4 regions of the Endozoicomonas lisbonensis genome follow, and region 4 is predicted to be linked to each of the others. Evidence: predicted binding sites of a transcription regulator. Region 4 holds the regulator's gene; each other region holds the start of a gene.

Region 1 (5,619 bases), 2.0 Mb from region 4:
CGTCTACACAGATCATTGCGTCTTTAATGGTGCCGGATTTCAGCTGTGCTGTGATGGCCTTGGCCACTTTCAGAAAGTCTTTTTCCTTGATGGCAGACTTGCCTTCGCCCGTGGCAACCAGTAGCAATTGTTCACAGGCAGCCTCGGGAACGACGGGCAGCAGAACCGTTTTACCGGCTTTATACGTCAGGTCTCCCCGTTTCAACACAGAGGAGAGCAAGCCGTTACTGACCTTGTCGATCGCTGAAGCAGAAGGCGATAAACCCGATTGATCGGTCGTAATGACCAGTAGCCCGGTTTTCTGTTTGGCCACTGCGCCGCTTTTTACAACAAATTCCATGAACGCTCCTGTTGGACGTAGATCCTGTCATGTTCGCTTCTGTTAACACTGAGCCTGACGGGCGATATCAGTATTTTATGCAGTCACATCTACACACTCAGGCTGTATTGATAGATAATGACCTGATGGAGTATTTGACCAGAGCACAGTTCGGATGTGAAATTTTTCAGTCGTCTGTCTTGAGTCCGGCAGACGGCTGAGCCCCGAACTGTTGAATAACTGCTCCGGAATGTAGTTTAAATGGTTACTGTTGTTTTGACGAACGCTTGTTTCGGAAAAAGTGCTTTGGAAAAGCGCTTCGGAAAAGCACTCATCAGAATGCTCGTCGAAAACAGTAACAGACCCTTATCAGCTATCGGAACTGTGAAAACCGATCATGCCTTCGATTATATTTCGATATTTGGCCAGAGAGATGCTGCAGGTCATGCTGGCAGTCACTGGCGTTGTTTTGCTCATTATCATGAGTGGGCGTTTTGTAAATTATCTGGCACAGGCCGCCAGCGGCTCTCTGAATGCCGACTTTCTGTTTGCGATCATGGGCTACCGGTTGCCCGAATTTCTGGTGATGATCATTCCACTGGGTTTATTTCTAGGCATTATATTGGCTTATGGTCGTTTATATGTAGAAAGTGAAATGACGATCCTGGGAGCGACCGGCATGAGCCAGGGTCAGCTGTTGCGCATGACCATGGTTCCGGCCCTGGGCGTGATGGTGGTGGTGGCTGTACTGAGCCTGTTTGTTGCCCCGAAAGGTATTCAGCAGGTAGAAATGCTGTTGACCAAACAGGACGCCATGACCGAGTTCGACACTCTGGCCCCCGGTCGTTTTCAACTGTTGGAAGGTGGTAACCGGGTGACGTATACAGAAGCCCTGAGCAGTGACCGCCAACAGATGCAGAAGGTGTTTATTGCCAGTCGTACTGACGACATCAGCAGTCCGGCCATGTCGCTGGTTCTGGCAGACAGTGGTCGTATATCAACCGTAGAAGAGCAGGGGCAGCGTTACCTGATCCTTAATGACGGTTTCCGTTATGATATGACCCCCGGTATGGGGAATGTTCGCATCATTGAATATGAAACCTACGGTTTGCGCATGGAAGAACGCACCATTAATGATGAAATCAGTCGTGAACAGGCACTGCCCACAGGCGAGCTGATGAAATCGGATGATACTCGCCTGATTGCTGAACTGCAGTGGCGCCTGTCTCTGCCCCTGCTGGTACCGATTATTGTTTTGCTGGCTGTGCCTTTGTCCCGGGTGAATCCTCGTCAGGGGCGATTTGTGAAATTACTCCCGGGTGTACTCTTGTATCTGTTTTATCTGGCACTGCTGATGTTTGCCCGCAGTGCGGTAGATGATCAGCGTATACCGGCGACGATAGGCGTCTGGTGGGTGCATGCAATCTATCTGGCCATTGGCCTGTTTATGGTGTCGCAGGAGGCGTTGCAATTGAAGCTGGGACGGAGTAATGCCAATGCGTAAGCTGGACCGTTACATTGCATGGAATGTACTGGCGGCCATGCTGGTGGTTCTTGTGGTTCTGGTCATGCTGGAATCACTGTTTTCATTTCTTGGGCAGCTGGACGATGTCCGGGCAAACTATGAGCCACTGGATGCCCTGATATATACCATTATGCTAATGCCGAAGAAGGTCTACGAGTTTATACCTGTATCAGCCATGATCGGTTGCCTGGCAGGGCTGGGCAGTCTGGCTTCCAACAGTGAGCTGGTGGTGATGCGGGCAGCAGGGGTGTCGCTCTGGCGCATGGTCTGGTCAGTGATGAAGCCGGCTCTGCTGATGGTTGTGGTGGGTACGCTTATTGGAGAATACGTGTCTCCGGTCAGTGAACAGATTGCAGAAACCCAGCGTCGTATTCTCAGGTCTTCTCAGGGCGTCTATTCCGGTGAGGGGGTCTGGCACCGGGAAGGCAATGAATACATGTATTTCAATGCTGTTGAGCCTAATGGTGTGCTCTATGGTGTCAGCCGCTACAAGTTTGACGAAGGCATGCGGTTGCAGGAAAGCTCATTTGCCAAACGCGCGATCTATCAGAAAGACCACTGGTTGCTGGAAGATGTGGTAACCAGTCGTTTTGATGGTGAGAAGTTTGTTGAAGAAAAGGCGACGATTCAGCCCTGGGATACCAGCCTGACCACGACCCTGTTGAAAGTGGTGGTCGTCAATCCGGATGCGCTTTCGATTTCAGGGCTGAAAACCTACACGAATTATCTGGAAGATCAGGGACTGGATTCGGGTGAGTATGACCTTGCGTTCTGGAAAAAGGCGCTGCAGCCCCTTTCAATCTTTTCCCTGGTACTGGTTGGAATATCGTTTGTCTTTGGTCCACTGCGTTCTGTGAGTATGGGGTTAAGAATTTTTTCCGGAGTGGTGACCGGAGTCATTTTCATGATTGTTCAAAGCCTGCTGGGGCCTTCAAGTCTGGTATTTGGTTTTCCGCCCATCCTGTCAGTACTGTTTCCAATCAGTATCTGTATTTTGATTGGTGCCATGCTTCTCAGGAAAGCAGCCTGACCGAAACGCTGTGCGGCGGTATCTCCAGATACCGCTGTCAGTAGACGAAGCTCAAAATAACTGTGGGTCGTTCAGCTTTATTATCCTGCATAGACACGCAGACCTTGCACTGGGTCAGAAACGATAACCCCTTTGGTGACGGTGTTGTTTTCCAGATAGTTGTCTGTTTCGGGTTTGTTCAACGGGTATGGGTACAGGTTGTAAGGCTTTCTTCATATCCTGTGGAACGGGAAGCAGCATTGCCGCCAGGGTGGCTCTGACTGAGCGAATGGCTTTTTGCAGCGAAGTGATCATGGCCTGTTCCTGAAAGTTATGGCACTCACTGAATGCCAGGTCATTGTTTCAGCGCTAAACGGTCATGCGCTTCGTTGATTGTAATCTATGTAAGTAAGAATACTAATATGTATTTCGGCATTTATCTTTTTGTTTTGTAATATTTAGTAATAAAACGCTGGTCCGGTGCTTTACAGGATCGTTTTATCTTTCTGAACAGGGACATGATATGTACCTGACCGTGAAGCATAATCCTGCCAGCTTTTTTTATTCCTGTCCCAGAGAACCCAGATCATACCAATACATCCTGCCAGTACTGACGGTATGGCCACAAGAAAGCGCACAATCGCCTGCTTCATGGATATTTTATTGCCGTTCTCATTAAGGATGTGTATACGCCAGGCCTGCATGCCTAATGTCTGGCCTTTACGGGTCCAGAAATAGCTGAAAAAGCAGAAAACAGTCAGAAACAGGGCTACGTAGAAGGCGGGGCTGCCCAGTGACTTGCCGCTGTCGGTCATTTGTTTAAGCTGGTCTGCGCCATAGAGCTTCATCAGGATGCCAAGGTTAAGAAAGCCAACCAGAAAACACAGTGAGATGACCAGAAAAGTGTCATATAACATCGCTGCCAGCCGTCGCCACAGCGGGGCAGGCTTCATGGTTATCTGTTGCTTCTGCATGTGTACTCCTGTATTCAACACGCACTATTTATAGTCAGCCAGTTATCGTCAGCCAGTTATAGTCAGCCAGACCTAGTCGCCAGTTGTATTGTGAATCAGGTTTATGATTTTGAACAGACATTCAAATCAATTATTGGTTTAAAAACAGATTTGACGGCGGAAAAGTGCTGGCACACCGCTTTTTCTGTCAGTTTCGGACAAGAGGTTGATGCAACAGAACCAGAGGATACCAAGGCTGAGCTCGATTTATCCGGGGAGGAACGGACTGTTAAACAGGTACTGACGTTTACAAACATAAGGATATTGCTACATCAATATGTAAAATTCCACACTTGCAGCAAATTCTTATATCCCTAAAGTACCGCTCTCAAACTGACTGCATTGTAATAAAACCGTCAAAAATGACTTTTGCAATGTAAAGTACCCTCCGGGTCGATCCGGGCGGGTAACGTTAACTTGAGAAATCCGGGATTTCTATGCAAGCAACGAGTGCTTCTGTCGAGAACAGAGCCGTAACGAACTCTTTCCTGCCCTGGCTGGCTGTACTGGGTCTGGTATACACCCTGCTGGTAGCCGTAGGTTTGATTGGAGATGGCTTCAAGTGGGCTGCAGGGGGCGAAGACGGTGCGGCTGCACTGTTTGAGTTTGCAACCAATCCATTTATGGGGCTGATTGTTGGTACCATGGCAACCGCTATGGTGCAGTCTTCCAGTACCGTGACCTCTATTACAGTCGGCCTGGTTGCTGCAGGTCTGCCGGTAAGCACCGCTATTCCGATGATTATGGGTATCAATATTGGTACCACCATGACCTCGACCCTGGTGAGCCTGGGTAGTATGGGTAAGCGAAATGTGTTCCGTCGCTCCTTCTCTGCTGCGACAGCGCATGGTTTCTTTAACCTGTTTGCGGTTGTTCTGTTCCTGCCTCTTGAGATGGCCACTGGCTTTCTGGCGAAATCCTCGGATTATCTGACGGATCTGCTGTATGGCGGCTCCAGCACGAACATGGGTGGTTTTGACTTTATCAAGCCGCTGATTAAACCCGTTACAAACGCTTTTTCTAATGTGGCTGAAAGTGTACTGCCCGGAATGTCTGGCGGTATTGTGCTGGCACTTATCGGACTTGCACTGACGTTTATGTCCATCAGCCTGTTGGGCAAGATTCTCAAGCAGCAGATGGTAGGCCGTGCCAAAGATCTGATGCATAAAGCCATTGGCAGTGGCTCTGTTGGCAGTATTGCTTCCGGTGGGCTGATTACCTTCCTGGTTCAGTCTTCCTCTACCACCACCAGTCTGGTAATTCCTCTGGTTGGTAGTGGAGTGTTCCGGCTGAAGGATATTTATCCGTTCACACTCGGTGCCAACATCGGTACCTGCATTACCGCCCTGCTGGCTGCGTTTTCCCTGAGTGGTCCTATGGCGGCTGCCGGTCTGCAGATTGCACTGGTTCACCTGCTGTTTAACGTATCCGGTGTATTGCTGATTTATGGTGTACCAGCACTGCGTGGTATTCCTTACCATGCTGCCCGTCGTTTTGCACAAATTGCCAGCCGTCGCAAATCCGTTGTCTTTGGTTATGTGTTTGGTGTCTTCTTTATCGTACCGGGTCTGTTGATTCTGCTGACCAGCTGATTAACAACTGTCCACTTTATCAAGCAGACAGGGTTTCCTGTCTGCGCTGTCTGAAAACGTCACACGACGTTGGGAATGCCCTATGAGTGATCTGAAACAGTACAAAAAGCAGAGAAAGAAACTTAAGCAGGAAATCAAGGCAACCGAGGCACACCTGGCAC
Region 2 (5,619 bases), 460 kb from region 4:
CTTAACAGGACGACAGGTATCAACAACGCCGCCTGCCAGCCTTCCGGAACGGCATGACGAATTTTGCCCGGTAATGAATCCCAGATAAAAGCAAACAGAAGAATACCCACCGGCACAAACAGCAGCAGTGCAAAAATGCCCGGCAAATTATTCTCAATCAGTGGTGCCAGCCATAAACCCGCCAGGAAGCCAAGGATAACGGTAGGCAACGCCTCCATCAGTTCAATCATTGGCTTCACCTTTCGGCGCATACCCGGAGCCATAAAGTAAGCGGTATAAATGGCACCCGCTATCGCCAGGGGGGTTGCCAGCAACATGGCATAAAAGGCTGCTTTCAGGGTACCGAAAGAGAGTGGGGTCAGGCTGAGCTTCGGCTCAAAGTCGTTGTTTGAAGCCGAGGATTGCCAGATGTATTCAGGTTGTTCGTAGCCTTCATACCAGACCTTTTGCCATAAAGCAGAAAACGACACTTCAGGGTGTTCATTCTTAACCCTGAAAAATTCAACACCTTCCTGCCCGTCGACCAGCAGGTAGTTACTTCTTGGTGAAATCGCCATCTGATTAATGGGGCCATCAGACAACTGTTGTCTTATAAGCGTTCGACCGGCGGTCGTATAAAACACCCCAACATTGCCTTCTGTATCAGACGCAAGAAATCCTTTACGACGATGTTCAGGTTTTATCGAGGTAATCGGGCTATCCAGCAGTTTGAAGTCACGAACCCGCTGCAAAGACCATTCATTCTGCTCATCACGAACCATGAACCACTGACTGATTAAACCACTATCGTCGCCTGTAAGGAGCGAGACTCCACCTAGCAGAAACTCAATTTCAGTGATAGTGGCGTCCCCAACCGTCAGGTCAGTCACTGAATGCAAATGCAGCTGACCCAGCCTGTCAATATTGATGACAGCCATTTCATCACCAGCCATTCTTACAAACAGCCAGCGCTGGTCAGGGTCAATTTTTAACTGTTCAGGCTTACCGGGAATGGCCGGCAGCGTGACGGCCTGTTGTTCCAGGGTCACTTCTTCTGTCAGAAAGTTTTCTTCCTTGCTGAACGCTGTCGCAACCATCCTGCCACTGCTGACCGCAGCGATAAATAACTGCCTGTCATTATCAGCCAGAGTGATGTCACTGAGGCTATTGTCTGATAGCGTCAGAAGCTGTTCGCCATAAGGGTACTCAACAACAGGCGTAATAATACGCTGATCATCAGGCCAGCTGATTTTATGCCCAACCTTGAAAACAATCGCCTGACCATTGCTTAATCCAGCGGCCATCAGGTTTGAATTCGCAGGATCACTGGTCAGGGTTGCTACTTCTGTACCGGCAGGCAGAGGCAGATAAAACCGCGAATTATTGTCGCCAGTCCGGGTTGAGCGAAAATCAAACTCACCAAGGCGGTTGATGCTCAGGGCTATCTCACCCTGTTCTTCCATGCTCAGATAGAGCGGAGGATTATCCTGATCAATACTCTGGGTCCATGTGCTTTGCGGGGTAACCGCAGCTCCCCTGAACAATGGCGCTACTTCGTAAACAAGGTAGAAAAATATAAGGGTTATGGCGGCAATAACCCCAAGCCCACCTACAGCAACTGCCCATCGGGCAAAATTGTCTTTTAGAAAACGCAAAGAGCGCTTCCGTCTAAGGGCCGGGGTGTTGAAGTCGACACCAGGGCTGTTTTCTATCATTTTTTGGTACATGGCTCTGGTCGCACGGATTAATGAGCGTACAATAAAACGAATGTATTACAAAAATGTTACAACCGGAAAATAAGCGATCAGCCACGTTGCCAATTGTCAAAACATTCTGAATTCGCCCAAACTTTAACCGGTGCGAATATTAGGTTTGCACAGAATTGGAAAAATCAGTATTTTAAGTAACTCGCGCTAAGGACGCAGTACATTAATCGAGACTTTTCATGTTAATAAAAGCCATGCTAATAAAACAATTAAGCTCACAAAGTGGGCAATATTATCAGGAATATCTTTCCTGCTTAAATACCAGCGCTGATGCAATGTCTGTCGCTCTTACCTCTCTGCACTCCCACCGACATCATCACTCCCATCATTGATTCCCTTCGGGAAACCTTGCGTTACAACATTCTTTAAAACATTCAACGCCACAAAATTAGTCCATATTGGATAGTGGTTAAGTAAAAGCTGACTGCAATAAATAATATAAACAAACATTCAGTTAGCTGGAAATGACAATCAGGAAATTCGATGAACGCAGTAATTCTGGCTGTTACAGTAATGCTTGCGCTGAGTTTAATGCGCGTAAACGTTGTGTTAGCCCTGTTTCTGGGAGCCCTCACAGGTGGACTGTCCGGTGGACTGGATATCCACGAAACCATAACCGCTTTTTCTGAAGGCCTTGGCGGCGGTGCTGGCATTGCCCTGAGCTACGCCATGCTAGGTGCTTTTGCCGTTGCCATTTCACGCTCTGGCGTACCCGAGTGGATGGCAGGCAAGATTATCAAAAAAGTGAAAAGTGACGCCAGGACAAATGGCAGAAATTCACTGAAGTATGGCGTGTTCGTCATGGTTCTTCTGATGGCGTTTGCCTCCCAGAACCTTGTGCCTGTCCACATTGCCTTTATTCCGGTACTGATTCCACCGTTGCTGTCTGCCTTTAGTGCGATGAACATCGACCGTCGTCAGATTGCCTGTCTCCTGACGTTTGGTTTGACAGCCACTTACATGCTTGTACCCGTTGGCTTCGGTAATATCTACCTGATGCAGATTCTGGGTGGCAATCTGCAGAAAAACGGCCTGGATATCGACCTGAGTCTGATGCCTTCTGCCATGATGATCCCAGTGAGTGGTATGTTCCTGGGCCTGCTGTTTGCGCTGTTTGTCAGCTATCGTAAACCTCGCTCCTATCACGTTGAACAAAGCCAGCTGGTTCAGGACGAAGAGGTGACCCTGAACAAGGCAAGTGTCGTTTCTGTCGTACTGGCCGTTGCTTCAGCACTGGGCATTCAACTCAGTACAGGCTCCATGGCTCTGGGTGCCGCTACCGGCTTCATCATTATGATTCTGGGCCGGGTTGTGTGCTGGCGTGAAGCGGATGACGTGTTTGCCCAGGGTCTGCGGATGATGGCCGCCTGTGGTTTTATCATGATCTCCGCAGCCGGTTTTGCCGAAGTATTGCGTACCACCGGTGACATTCCGGTTCTGGTGAACATGGTTGAAAATCTTGTGGGCGGGAGTCAGCCGCTGGCGGCCTTTATGATGCTGCTGGTTGGTCTGCTGATCACCATGGGTATCGGCTCCTCCTTCTCCACAGTGCCTATCATCGCTACCCTGTACGTCCCTCTGGCTATGGCGCTGGGCTTTTCGCCACTGGCAACTGCTGCACTGGTAGGTACTGCAGGTGGTCTGGGTGATGCGGGCTCTCCGGCGTCTGACTCCACCATTGGCCCAACAGCAGGTCTGAATGCTGATGGACAGCACGACCACATTCGCGACTCTGTTCTTCCGACCTTCCTGCACTACAACCTGCCAATGATTATCTTTGGCTGGATTGCGGCAATGGTGCTGTAAAAACACTGAATAAAAAAGTCCCCGCACTGCCTCAGGCATGCGGGGACTTTTTTTATCTCAGCAAACTGGAGTGATCAGAGTTCCAGCTCACTCAGGTATTTTTCAACGACAGTGGTTGGCAGTGGAATATAACCATCCTTAACCACTACTTCCTGTCCCTGACGGGACAGAACCATCTTCAGGAATTCACGCTCCAGCGGAGGTAACGCCCTGTTTGGCTGCTTGTTCACGTAAACATACAGGAAGCGGGCCAGAGGGTAACTGCTGTTTACGGCATTAGCTGGCGTTGCATCAACAAATTCACCACCGTCTTTCTTCGCCAGAGGCACAGTACGGACGCTGGACGTCTTGTAACCGATGCCCGAATAACCAAGTCCGTTGATGGAGGCTGAAACTGACTGCACGACAGATGCCGAACCGGGCTGTTCGTTGACATTGTTGCGGAAATCACCTTTACACAGTGCCACTTTCTTGAAGTACCCATAGGTTCCGGATACAGAGTTGCGTCCGTAAAGCTGGATAGAACGATTTTTCCAGGAACCTTCCAGACCTGTCTGTCCCCAGGTGGTGATGTTCTGGTCGCCACCACACCGGCGGGTTGTGGAGAAGATAGCGTCCACCTGCGCCATGGTCAGCCCCTTGATGGGGTTGTCCTTGTTAACAAAGACGGCCAGGGCATCAATCGCTACAGGAACCGGCGTAGGCTTGTAACCGTAACGCTTTTCAAAAGCCTCCAGCTCTTTATCCTTCATCTTGCGGCTCATGGGGCCAATGTTGGAAGTGCCTTCCGTCAGGGCAGGAGGCGCAGTCGAAGAACCGGCAGCCTGAATCTGTACGTTGACGTTCGGGTATTCGCGTTTGAAGTCTTCAGCCCAGAGGGTCATCAGGTTGGCCAGAGTGTCGGAACCAACGCTGGACAGGTTTCCGGATACGCCACTGGATTTTTTATAGACCGGCATATCGGCGTCGATCTGGCTGGCCACTGCGGTCTGCATTCCTGCAACTCCTGTTACCAGAGCCACAGCAGTGATGAGCGCTTTCAGTTTCATTGATAGTCTCTCCTAAGAGGGTTCTTGTTATTCGCTGCGGTTCCATTCCGCGATAGAGACGATACAGACCCAACAGTCATGAACGAATTCGTCTGCACTGCAGGCATGGACAAATGTTCATGGAAATAAGATTGTCTGATGGCTGAAATCATAGGGAGGGAATATGACAATATTGTGACCTGCAGAAAAACGAACCGTCAATAGCTAACAAACCTGTGCATCGTTTTGCAGATTCAGGTGGTGACTGGGTATAATCAATGGCAAAAATTACAGTATTCAGATAACGACAGAAATGTAATTTTCAAGACTTTACCATCTAACGGTCATGGTAAAGCCACAATAACAATAATAAATCAGGGGCATCTCATGAAATCCGGCTGGATTATGCTGCACAGAGTTGTAGCCGGGATCGATCAGTTGACGGAAAAAACCGGTCAGCTGATCAGTTGGTTTAACCTCTTACTGGTTTTATCTGTCTGTCTTGTTGTTTTGCTGCGTTACTTTCTTAATGTTGGCTCTATTGCCCTGCAGGAAACTGCCATGTACTTCCATGCGCTGATCTTTCTGGGAGCCAGTGGTTACACCCTTAAACACCAGGAACACGTCAGAGTTGATGTATTTTACCGGCGCATGTCGCCAAAAGGTCAGGCCCTGGTGAACAGTATGGGTACGCTATTTCTGCTCATTCCTGTTTGCCTGTTCATTGGGTTTATGAGCTGGGAATACGTCATGCAGTCCTGGAGCATTATGGAAACCTCCACGGACCCGGGAGGCTTGCCCGCTGTTTTCCTGCTGAAAAGCCTGATCCTGTGTCTGGCCTTCACCCTGTTTTTACAGGGCATTGCTGAACTCCTCCGCTCGTTAATGCTACTGGCTGATGTTCAGGAGGTGCAGCATGGCTGAGTTTATCCCCCTGATTATGTTCGCCTGTGTCTGCGCTGTGCTGATGATTGGCTATCCGGTCGCTTTTTCCCTGGCAGGAACCGCCCTGATTTTCGCAGCCATCGGTACACTGACAG
Region 3 (5,619 bases), 190 kb from region 4:
TGATATATCTTCCAGCGCGGTGAACTGGCCAAACTTTTTGCCCAGATTACGAATGGAAAGGAATGATTGCATGGTTGAAGCCCTGGCAGAAAACAGACAAATACTTTCAATAGTTAATACCAATTTCACCTTCTAAACATGAATTGCGCAGCCATTTTGAACAGCTGGTCTGCGTTGGAATTCCTCGCAATAGCTAGCTATTACTCGTCATTCCGTCTTGCCCAGCAGTCCAAAATAACTTGCTCATGGTCATATTTAGAAGGCGGAATTGGTATAAGCCCCCGAGACAGCGGGGGCCAGCCTTTCATCAAACGATCAGGATTTTGGTTCAGACTTGTAGTCGAAGCGTTCGGACCACTCTTTCAGAACCTTGTTACGACCTGTTGCCATGGCGTTGAAGTCCATACTGACCATAGAGCTTTCAACATCCGGGTAGTTTGGAACGTCTTTGGAGACTTCCTTGTGTCCCACCACGGCATAAGCTTCAACGTACTGCTGGTTAGCCTGAAGCGTCAGGGACCAGTCAACCAGACGCTGTGCAGCCTCTTTATTTGAAGTGCCGCTGACCAGACCTACCGATTCTACGTCCCAGCCAATACCACCTTCTGGCAGAATCAGATCCAGGGGGGCCCCCTGGGATTTCAGCTGAGCGCCACGAATCGCCTGGGAAATACCAATCGCCACTTCACCCATGGCAGCCTGAACGCAGGGCTTGGAACCGGAATGGGTATACTGGGCAATGTTGTTGTGCAGTCTGGTCATGTAATTCCAGCCCTGCTCTTCACCTTTGCTTTGCAGCCAGGCCGATACCTGCATGTAACCGGTGCCGGATGAAGCCGGGTTAGGCATGGATATCTTGCCCTGATAAACCGGGTCCAGCAGGTCTTCCCAGGATGTTGGTTTTGGCAGGTTCTGGGCTTTGGCAACCGCTTCGTTAAAGCAGACAGCATTGAAGAATGCCTGGTTTCCGAACCACGCCTGATTCGCTTCCGGGTCGTTCAGTTCGGCTTTGATGTCATTTAGCCCTTTTGGTGTGTAAGCAGCCAGCACTCCTTCGTTTTTCAGCAGCGCCATGCTGGAACCTGCCAGCCCCCAGACCACATCGGCACGATTGTTGTCTTTTTCTGCCAGCAGTTTCGCAGTCATGATACCGGTAGAGTCACGTACCCAGCGAATACTGATGTCCGGGTTTTCTTTTTCAAAGGCGTTTTTGTAGCGTGCCAGCAGGTCAGTTTCGAATGCGGTGTAGACGGTCAGTTCAACAGGCTTTGCAGCGAGTACAGCAGAGCTGATCAGCGAGGTGGCTGCAAGAGCCAGAGCGGTCAGAGACTTTTTCATTGGAGGTTTTCCTCAGATCGAATGCTTTAAAAACTTCAAGTACTTACAGCCAACTGGTACAGACCAGATTTTGATATTGATCTTAGGGAAGGAATATGACCGAAATGTGACACTTGCATTTCAGTGCTGTTAATTTTGCCGGAAATTGAATAGGAGTGTGAAAGAGTAGACGGAAAAACAGGGTGTGGAAATACTAGCGAATGCGTAAACCCCGGGTTAATGGTTTTGATGTGAGGTATTACCAGGGTAATCCCGGAAGGTCCAGGTGATCCTGATCCTGATTCGGAATCCTCAGAGGCGTATTTGCGCCATTCACTGTGCGTATGCTGTGTATTGTATCCGGATACCAGTCCTGTAATGGAAAGTATTTCGTAGACACCTCGACCGTGACATTCTGGTTAGCCGCAAGGGCGTCTTCCGCAAACTTGCATCCTTCTTCCGTGTATATATTCAGATGATTTATATTGGGCTTTTTTTCATGGATAGTTCTTGTCTTCGTTCTGTATTGTGGTTGTCCTTTCTGATCTGAACCAGTGTATACCCGATCGTAAACATACTTCTTCTCAATTTTCTCTCCCCCTTCGTGTAAATCCGCAGTGCAAAGCTTTGATCCGAATGATCCCCATCGAAATACCCTGACAAATTTTCCCGAGCGAACACTAACGCCATAACTGCCAAATCCGATGTAACTTTCATCTTTGTAGAAATTGCCATAGCTGTTAAAAGAGTCGCTTTGTGTGAAGTTGGACACATCGGACACATCGGTAGCAAAAGCACTTGCTCCATAAAAAAGCCACATGTAAGGGGCTGAGAGCGGAATGGGGCTGACATAATGAAGGATCACTTGTTTATTGGGTGGCGTATTAACCAGTTTGTTGTATATCGGATTCAGTTTGTCCTTAACAGAAAACTGAAACTGTTTGGTTGGGTAGAATCGATCGAGTGATATACCGCCACCCAGTAAAAAATTTATAACTACAGGTTTAATAAAAAAACCTGATATTTCGACCCTGCTCAGTTGACCAATAACCATCCCTTCCTGATGATAGCCAGTATCACGTCCTAAAACCGGAGACGATAAAGCGGGAGGTGAAAGAAATAATACAAGCACCATTATTATTAAGCAGTGGGAGTTGATTTTATCAGACCAAACCTGACCTGATGTCCATTTGCAAAGGTTGAATAATATGCGCCAGACGGAAAAGACAAAAAGATTCCGAATCATTATCTGACTCCAATTACAGAGGTTAATTATTACTAAGCAAAAGGACTATAGAAATGAATATTTGGAGGCGGCATAGCGAAGTATGTTTCGTTCATACTCAGTTCATTGCAAAGTATGTTTCGTTCATATTCAGTTCATTATTGATTTTCAGAGCAATGGTTCTGACTTAATACTTCATCCCTGAAATATTAAGGTTTCCCAGAAAGAAAATTAAAAGAGCATGATTCTATTTGTATTGAGCAGCACTGAATGACCTACTTCCGGGCCTGGGCGGTGATTACAATGGCGTCCTGTCGCCAGTACTCAAAGTCACAATCAATGAGGCGTTTTTTCTTGTCGTGATTGATCCGGGTAACCAGTAAACCTGAACTGCCGGAAGTTACCTTCAGATGGGTAGCGGCTTCGTCATGAATGCCGACAGGGTACAGTCGAAAGTTTACTTTACTGTAGCGGGTGCTGTAGTGAGTACGGTAAATATCTGACAGTGGCTGCTGTAAATCCTGATCCAGTAAACCCGGGAAATACTCCGGATTAATGTAATTCTCAACATACAACACTGTTCGCTGATCAACCAGGCGCAGACGCTGGACACGATAAACCGGTGTTAGCGGAGGGAGTTGCAGAAGCTTTTGTATTTTCGTTGTGGCTGGTACCAGAGCGGCACTGATTAAACGGGTTTCAGGCATTCTGCCCTGACCTTTAACCATGGTGTGGAAGTTGGTGTTTACGGTTGGGTCGTAAACAATACGCTCGGGAGAGACAAACCAGCCACGGCGGTCTTCACGATACACCATGCCATCGGCTTCCAGTGATGACAACGCTTCCCGAAGAGTTACACGGGTGGTACCAAAGCTTTCGCTCAGTTGCCGTTCCGGGGGGAGCTTGGTGCCTGCTGGCAGAGCGCCGCTTTCTATCTGTTCGCACAGGGCGGATCGAATGATCTGGTACTGGTTTCTTCCCTGGCCCATCGTTCACGTCTCGCTGTTAGTTCGATGTTCGGGGATAAACCCCGGACAAATAATATACCTGAAATTGAGTAAAAATCAGCCTATTCCAGCCGGCTGGTCCAGTCGGGCAAGAAGAAAGAGGCATCATAGTAACCCAGTTATTGTTTTCTGGTATAGACCATTTTAGGCATAACAGTGTGACAGTTATGCTACAGATGTATGGCTGGGAGTATTTCGAAAACGATCCGTTGAATTATGAACTTTTTGTGAAGATTGGCTTAACCGGGTTTACAGACAAACCGCACAATTTCATTATTTTAAATACTTGGTCTATACCATAACCAATCATTCTATAAACAAGTCAATCTGTGAGGAACAGGCTGTGGCGATCACAACCGACCTGGAAAACCCTTATCTGTTGTTAACCCCCGGACCTCTGTCGACTTCCCGAACCGTTCGTGAAGCCATGTTACGCGACTGGTGTACCTGGGATGATGATTACAATCTGGATGTGGTTCAGAAGATTCGGACACAGCTGGTTGAGCTGGCGACCAAAGATCCGGGCTACACATCGGTATTGATGCAGGGGAGTGGTACTGCGTCCGTAGAAGCTACGATTGGTACAGCCATTGGCGATGATGGTCGTTTACTGGTGGTGAATAATGGTGCTTATGGCGCCCGAATTGCCGAGATTGCGGACTATCTGAATATCAGTCACACGGTTCTCGATTGTGGTGAAACCCAGTTGCCGTCTGCGGCTGTTATTGATGAATTACTGACCAGTGACCCATCCATTACCCATGTTGCCATGGTGCATTGTGAAACGACCACCGGCATGCTCAATCCGGTTGAAGAAGTGGTTCAGGTCGTTAAACGACACAAGCGCATTGTTATTATTGACGCCATGAGCAGCTTTGGTGGTGTGCCGATGGATGTTGCTGAACTGGGTATTGATTATCTCATCAGCTCTGCCAACAAATGTATTCAGGGCGTGCCGGGCTTTGGTTTTGTGATTGCCCGTGAGGAACAGCTTAAGCAATGCAAAGGGCAGGCTCGTTCCCTGTCTCTGGATTTGTATGCTCAGTGGGACTGTATGGAAGTGAACAGCGGCAAGTGGCGGTTTACTTCACCGACTCATACGGTGCGGGCTTTCGCTCAGGCTTTGCAGGAACTGTTGCAGGAAGGCGGAGTTGAAGCCCGCTATGAACGTTACCGAAAAAACCAGAACCGACTGGTGCAGGGGATGGAAGAGCTTGGCTTTAAGTGCTTGCTGGAAAAAGACATGCACTCTCCGTTTATCACTTCTTTCTATTCTCCGGAGCATGAAGATTACAACTTCCGTCGTTTTTATAGCTTGCTGAAAGAGAAAGGCTTTGTGATTTATCCGGGCAAAGTGTCTCATGCTGACTGCTTCCGCATTGGCAATATTGGTGAAGTTTATCCCGACGATATTGCACGACTGATCAATGCTATCAGTGAAAGCATGTACTGGGAGCATAAGTCCTGATGATGGCTGAGAAGCACCTTAATCAGCAACACCTTCATGAGCAACGCCTCAGTGCAGAGGGTGATATCAATACAACGGCTGAACGCAGGCGCTGGCAGGATGCTATTGATCATCAGCCGACCCTGAACCTGCTGGAAGAGGATGCCCGGTATTTTTTGCATCAGTCCATGTCGACTCCCTGTCTGGATGTTCTGAGCAAGGCCGATGGCATCTACATTGAGGATGATCGTGGTCATCGTTACATGGATTTCCATGGTAACAATGTGCATCAGCTGGGCTATGGACACCCTTATGTGGTTCAGAAAATAAAAGATCAGCTGGATACCCTGCCATTTTCGCCCCGTCGTTTTACCAACCAGACGGCCGTGGACTGTGCAAAGAAGCTGGCAGAGATCTGCCCGGATGATTTGAACCGGGTGCTGTTTGCCCCCGGCGGTACATCGGTGGTGGGCATAGCGCTTAAGCTGGCTCGGGTTGTGACAGGCAACCACAAAGTGGTGTCTCTGTGGGACTCTTTCCATGGGGCTTCCCTTGATGCCATCGGTGTTGGTGGTGAAGCCTGTTTCCGTGAAGGTATGGGGCCGCTGACACCCGGGGTTGAA
Region 4 (5,619 bases):
TGCGGGATTTAAGGCTGTTTTCAGTGCTGGACGACGAAAGTAAGTCCTATCTGGAGGTGGATGCCATTCATAACGGATCGGGCTATAAAGAAGTGAGGGAAGCTCTGGCAGCCCAGTACAATCTGGGCAACCGGGAACCTAATATTCAGGTGTACAATGTTGACACCCGGGGCGACAGGACATTAACACTGAGGCACTATGAACATCAGGGGCGACCGCTGGATAAAACCACTCCTGAGTTGTTAAAGCACATTCACCGGTTGTGGCAATTTGATGTCACCATGGAAACCTGTCAGGGTGATAAAGTGACTCAGTCTTATCACTGCCCTGAAAAAAGTGACTCACCGAAAGAGAAGTGAGCCTGTTCGAATCAGTGAGGTATTCAAATGTGGTACGAAGGCATGCTTGCCCTCTCACCTTTGGGAGTCATTCTGGCAACGTTGTTGCTCACTCACATCACTATTTTGTCTGTCACTATTTATCTGCATCGGCACAGTGCTCACAATTCGGTTGACCTGCATCCGGTACTCAAACACGCCTTTCGATTCTGGCTATGGCTGACAACCGGAATGCGCACAAAAGAGTGGACGGCCATTCATCGTAAACATCATGCCCGGTGTGAAACGAAAGAAGATCCTCACAGCCCGGTACAAAGAGGTTTGGGAATCGTACTCTGGCAGGGCGCTGAGCTGTATAGAAAGGAAGCCAGAAATCCTCAGACAATAGAAGGTTATGGGCAACGAACGCCTGAGGACTGGATTGAAAACCATCTTTATACCCCTTATCCATTTCTCGGTATTGCCATCATGTTATTGATTGATGTCGCCCTGTTTGGCCTTATTGGTATAACCGTCTGGGCTATTCAAATGATCTGGATTCCCTTTTTTGCAGCGGGTGTGATTAATGGTGTCGGACATCATTCAGGCTATCGCAATTTTGAATGCCGAGATGCAGCCCGCAATATATTTCCCTGGGGAATACTGATTGGTGGTGAAGAATTGCACAATAATCACCACACCTACCCAAATTCTGCCAAACTATCGGTTCGCCCCTGGGAGTTTGATATAGGCTGGCTCTGGATTCGGCTGTTTCGCTTTTTAGGTCTGGCCAGCATCAAAAGAACGAAGCCATTGGCTATTCGCAATAAAGATAAAAACCATATTGATCGTGATACCGTAATGGCTGTTATTAATAATCGATTTCAGATAATGGCGCAGTACCGTCGTCAGGTCATTGCGCCACTGGTCAATCATGAGCAAAAAATCGCTACTGAAAAGACAAAGCGTCTTTTAAAATCGGCTCAAAAGCTTCTGGCACGGGAAGAGCATCTGTTGGCACCTGCTCACATGGAAAAAATTCATTCAATTATTGATACCAGTCAAGTTTTGAATACCATTTACAGGAAAAAGAAAGATTTACAGGCGATCTGGCATCAAATTAAAGACCAAAATGAACGCATTGAAGCCTTAATTCAGTGGTGTCATGAAGCTGAAAGCAGTGGAATCAAAGTTCTGCAGGACTTTTCCAGAAGCCTGAAAACCTATACCCTGCCAGAACCAGCCTTAAAACAGGGGTGAATCCATCACAATTCTTTGAGGGCAATTCAGGGGATAAATAAAATATTTCTTTTTAAGTCAGCAAGGTTATATTGTATTCATTCAATTGCATATTTTTACATTTTTATTTTGTAAAATAGACTTGAATACTTCCATCAATTAAATCCTTGCTGTATAAATAAGGACACTTATATTAACACCCAAGTCCGTACAAACATAATTCGGATATTAAGTCAGATGAGGGAGTCATTTTAAATGAACGTTTTTGAAGAAATTCAACATCGCCTGAGCAGCAAAACCCGTATTCGTTCCCTGTTCAAAGATGTTCATGTCGAAGATCTGGAGCGCATCATTTCTCGCATGAACGACGTTCTTGCTGAAAAGCTGGAAGCTCGCGATAAAGAAGATGAAAAGCGCCAGGCCAAAATTGAAAGCATTGAAGCGATCAAGCAGATTATGAATGATCGCGGCGTATCCCTGGACGATTTGGGTGCTCTGGAACTGGAAGCCCCTAAAAAGCGTCGTAACATTCAGAAGTACACTTTTGAATACCAGACTGAAGCTGGTGACACCATTCAGTGGGAAGGCGCTACCACAGGCCGTCTGCCTCGCGACTTCCAGGCTTACCTGGACCGCACTGGCAAAAAACGCCTGGACTGTGTTGCTGAATAATTCTTTCAGCCATCACTGACAGTAAAAAGGGAGCCTTAGCTCCCTTTTTACGTTGGGCAACATTGATATTTCTGATCACTCATCAATCTGCGAAAGCCACCAGCCGTTTCCTGGGGAAATGACAGACAAACTTGCTGCCCTTGCCCGGATGACTACTGATACTGATCCGACCGCCGTGACGCAGCATAATATGCTTTACAATGGCTAGCCCCAGACCGGTTCCACCGGTTGCATGACTACGGCTCTTATCAACCCGGTAAAAACGCTCCGTTAATCGGGGAATATGGATTGGATCGATACCAATACCATTATCTTCCACCATTAAATGACCACGATCTTCGTCCTGCCACCAACGTACATAAATCTTGCCACCTGCCGGGGTATAGCGCACAGCATTGAACACCAGGTTCGAGAAGGCACTACGCAGCTCGTGAGCGCAACCGGCCAGTTCGGCGTCTTCAGGGCATTCCAGGTGAATCTTATGCTGGCTCTCCCCACTTAACGCCTTACTATCCTCAACAATGGCATGAAGCATCGGCAGCAGACTGACAGCGCTGTTCTCGTCGATTTCAGCGGCTTCCAGTTTGGAAAGCGTCAACAGATCCTGAACCAGTCCCTGCATACGCAGTGACTGCTCCTGCATACGGTTCATGGCCTTGCCCCATATTGGTGGAAGATCATGATCGTGTACACCGTCGATCAACGTTTCCAGATAGCCTGAGATCACCGTCAGTGGCGTTCTGAGTTCATGGGAAACGTTTGCCACAAAATCCTTACGCATGGTTTCCAGCTGCATAAGGCGGGTGACATCGCGGACAATGATCATGCGGTTGCCACGGCCATACACGGTGATATTCACTTCAATCTGGTACTCATCATTGAGCGGCGAGGGAATCTGCAGCGGTTTTTGATAACGACCCTGCTCAAAATAATCCACAAAGCGTGGATCACGCAGCAAATTGGTGACGGGCTGCCCCTGATCGTCGGGCTTCTTAAAGCCTAACAGCTCTTCTGCCGCAATGTTCCACCATTCAAGATTGTTATGACGATCCACCATGACCACCGCGTCTTTTAACGCGGCTGTCGATGACTGGATTCGATCTATAACGGTAGAGAGTTTGCGGCGGGCTCGTCCATGGTGCTTCTGAAGGCGATAGATTCCGTCGAATATCTCCCCCCACAGGCCTTTACTTTCAGGTGGTTCTTCGTTGCGGTCTTTGGCAGCATTCAGCCAGTCCAGCAACCGGAACAGCTCTTTAACACTCCAGAGGCAATAAGCTGCCAATACGAGAGAAAGCCCGAGAAAAGCGTTGCCCAGAAGCCAGCCAAGACAGAAGCCAATACTTGAAAACAACAGCATTCGGCTCAGGATGTAAGATTTGGTAATACTGGTCATTCCGGATCTTTTTTCGAGTGTTGATAAACAGCTTTAAACCTTTACCGAGAATCGGTAACCCGTACCACGAACCGTCTGTACAAAGCCTTCATAGTCTGATCCCAGAGCTTTGCGCAGCCGACGGATATGGACGTCGACGGTTCGTTCTTCCACGTACACATTGCCTCCCCAGACCTGATCCAGCAACTGCCCACGTGTGTAAGCCCGCTCCTGATGCGTCAGAAAGAACTGCAGCAACCGGTATTCAGTGGGTCCCATTTCCGCCGGGTTGCCGTTGATGCTGACCCGATGACTGACAGGGTCAAGTTCAAGACCTTTAATAACAATCGGGTTCTGGGAGTCCATCCCACCTGCACGACGCAAGACGGCTTTCAGGCGCGCAGCCAGCTCCCGTGGGGAGAAGGGTTTGACGATGTAATCGTCTGCGCCTGTTTCCAGCCCCTGAATTTTATGGTCTTCCTCGCCTTTTGCGGTCAGCATGACAATGGGTATCTCAGAGGTCAGCTCATTCCGTTTTAAACGACGTGCGAATTCAATGCCGGAGATATCCGGCAACATCCAGTCCAGCAAAATAAGGTCTGGTTTGTGATCGATAACATGAGCATGTGCCTGTTTGGCGTCAGCCGCTTCCAGACAGTTATAACCTGCCATTTCCAGAGCGACAGAGACCATTTCCCTGATTGGTTCTTCATCGTCTACGATGAGAATTGTTCTTCCTGACATGCCTGTTCACCTTTCTTGTCTCATCTGTTTCGGAACCTGGCAGCCTGTTTTGCCAGATAAAATCCCCATTTGCGCCATTACACAGCTCAAATGTTACAAACAGATGACACCTCTATCTTATGGAAGCTTAAAAAGGCTTAAACATAACCGAAAGCAATGCCCAAGAAAATGACGGCTCCTACCCAGTGGTTACTGAGAAACGCTTTAAAGCAGTCCATTCTTTCCCGATTTTGCGTTCGTAACTGCTGATGAACAAACAATCCTGCCGCAACCACCAGAGAACAATAAAAACTCAGGCCAAGACCTGCCTGAATACCGACCATTACTAATGTACCAAGAGCCAGGCATTGAAGGACGCCGATAATGATGTTGTCCAGCTCACCAAACAAAATAGCGGTCGACTTGATACCAATTTTCACATCATCATCACGATCCACCATGGCGTACTGGGTATCGTAACCTACCGTCCAGAACACGTTACCAAGAAACAATAACCAGCCAATCTGACTTATCGTTCCACTTTCTGCGGCGTAGGCCATGGGGATGGCCCAGCCAAAAGCGGCTCCCAGAACCACCTGAGGCAAGTGAGTAAAACGTTTGGCAAATGGATAAATAGCCGCAAGGGCAAGTCCACCCAGAGAAAGCATGATGGTCAGAAGGTTCGTAAGAAGAACCAGAACAAAAGACAGGGCGACCAGAAGCGAGAAAAAAAGCAAAGCCTCTTTTTCATTGATTTTTCCCGTTACCAGAGGGCGGTTGCTGGTTCTTTTTACACTGCCGTCATAGTGGCGATCCGCATAATCGTTGATGACACAGCCGGCACTGCGCATCAGAACCACTCCGGCAATAAAAATTAACAGGTTTTTCAGGCTGGGCAGACCTTCTGCTGCCATCCACAATGCCCAAAGGGTGGGCCATAACAAGAGGTAGATGCCAATAGGGCGATCCAGCCGACACAGCTGGACAAAATCCTTTATGCGGGGGTAGCGGGCCGAAAAAGATTGAAGGTTGAAAGAGTCCCCCGCCAGTTTTTTAAGGTACGTCATGATGATTGTCATTGTTGCAACTGGCTTGGGTTTCAGTCTAACAGGTTAGACTTTCTATAAGTACTCTTACATAAGCTCTGGATTGTATTCCGGTAAAAAAACTTCGCAAACCGAAATAGCTTTACCATTCAGGAAAAACTGTGAGCGCCTTCCCCAGGCACTTTCTTCCTTATATGGTCGATCTAAATGCAGGTTAAACTGGCAGGCAGGCAGTTCATCAATCTCA

Evidence for each region. The regulator PhoB, encoded in region 4, activates phosphate uptake and scavenging genes when phosphate is short. The targets are predictions, from matches to a motif close to TGTCATANNNNTGTCANA.
Region 1: a site for PhoB is predicted at 4,210-4,227, ahead of V5J35_RS20250 (Na/Pi symporter). Genes of this name have one in related genera too.
Region 2: a site for PhoB is predicted at 1,750-1,767, ahead of V5J35_RS13305 (ABC transporter permease subunit). Genes of this name have one in related genera too.
Region 3: a site for PhoB is predicted at 3,707-3,724, ahead of phnW (2-aminoethylphosphonate--pyruvate transaminase). Genes of this name have one in related genera too.

What each region holds. Positions count from the first base shown of each region.
Region 1 covers NZ_JBEWTB010000002.1:4,237,977-4,243,595, forward strand. Annotated here, with positions in the region: gene V5J35_RS20225 (leucyl aminopeptidase) at 1-340, opposite strand, end outside; gene lptF (LPS export ABC transporter permease LptF) at 717-1,823, shown strand; gene lptG (LPS export ABC transporter permease LptG) at 1,816-2,874, shown strand; gene V5J35_RS20240 (hypothetical protein) at 2,989-3,168, opposite strand; gene V5J35_RS20245 (RDD family protein) at 3,339-3,827, opposite strand; gene V5J35_RS20250 (Na/Pi symporter) at 4,304-5,458, shown strand; gene V5J35_RS20255 (hypothetical protein) at 5,541-5,619, shown strand, end outside.
Region 2 covers NZ_JBEWTB010000002.1:2,702,846-2,708,464, reverse strand. Annotated here, with positions in the region: gene V5J35_RS13305 (ABC transporter permease subunit) at 1-1,694, opposite strand, end outside; gene V5J35_RS13300 (Na+/H+ antiporter family protein) at 2,229-3,551, shown strand; gene V5J35_RS13295 (PstS family phosphate ABC transporter substrate-binding protein) at 3,626-4,600, opposite strand; gene V5J35_RS13290 (TRAP transporter small permease subunit) at 4,967-5,503, shown strand; gene V5J35_RS13285 (TRAP transporter large permease) at 5,496-5,619, shown strand, end outside.
Region 3 covers NZ_JBEWTB010000002.1:2,046,709-2,052,327, reverse strand. Annotated here, with positions in the region: gene V5J35_RS10255 (putative 2-aminoethylphosphonate ABC transporter ATP-binding protein) at 1-72, opposite strand, end outside; gene V5J35_RS10250 (putative 2-aminoethylphosphonate ABC transporter substrate-binding protein) at 316-1,338, opposite strand; gene V5J35_RS10245 (hypothetical protein) at 1,577-2,371, opposite strand; gene V5J35_RS10240 (UTRA domain-containing protein) at 2,818-3,531, opposite strand; gene phnW (2-aminoethylphosphonate--pyruvate transaminase) at 3,893-5,017, shown strand; gene V5J35_RS10230 (aspartate aminotransferase family protein) at 5,017-5,619, shown strand, end outside.
Region 4 covers NZ_JBEWTB010000002.1:2,238,523-2,244,141, reverse strand. Annotated here, with positions in the region: gene V5J35_RS11205 (SpoVR family protein) at 1-359, shown strand, start outside; gene V5J35_RS11200 (DesA family fatty acid desaturase) at 387-1,577, shown strand; gene V5J35_RS11195 (H-NS family histone-like protein) at 1,812-2,228, shown strand; gene phoR (phosphate regulon sensor histidine kinase PhoR) at 2,311-3,624, opposite strand; gene phoB (phosphate regulon transcriptional regulator PhoB) at 3,658-4,347, opposite strand; gene ubiA (4-hydroxybenzoate octaprenyltransferase) at 4,485-5,393, opposite strand; gene V5J35_RS11175 (chorismate--pyruvate lyase family protein) at 5,460-5,619, opposite strand, start outside.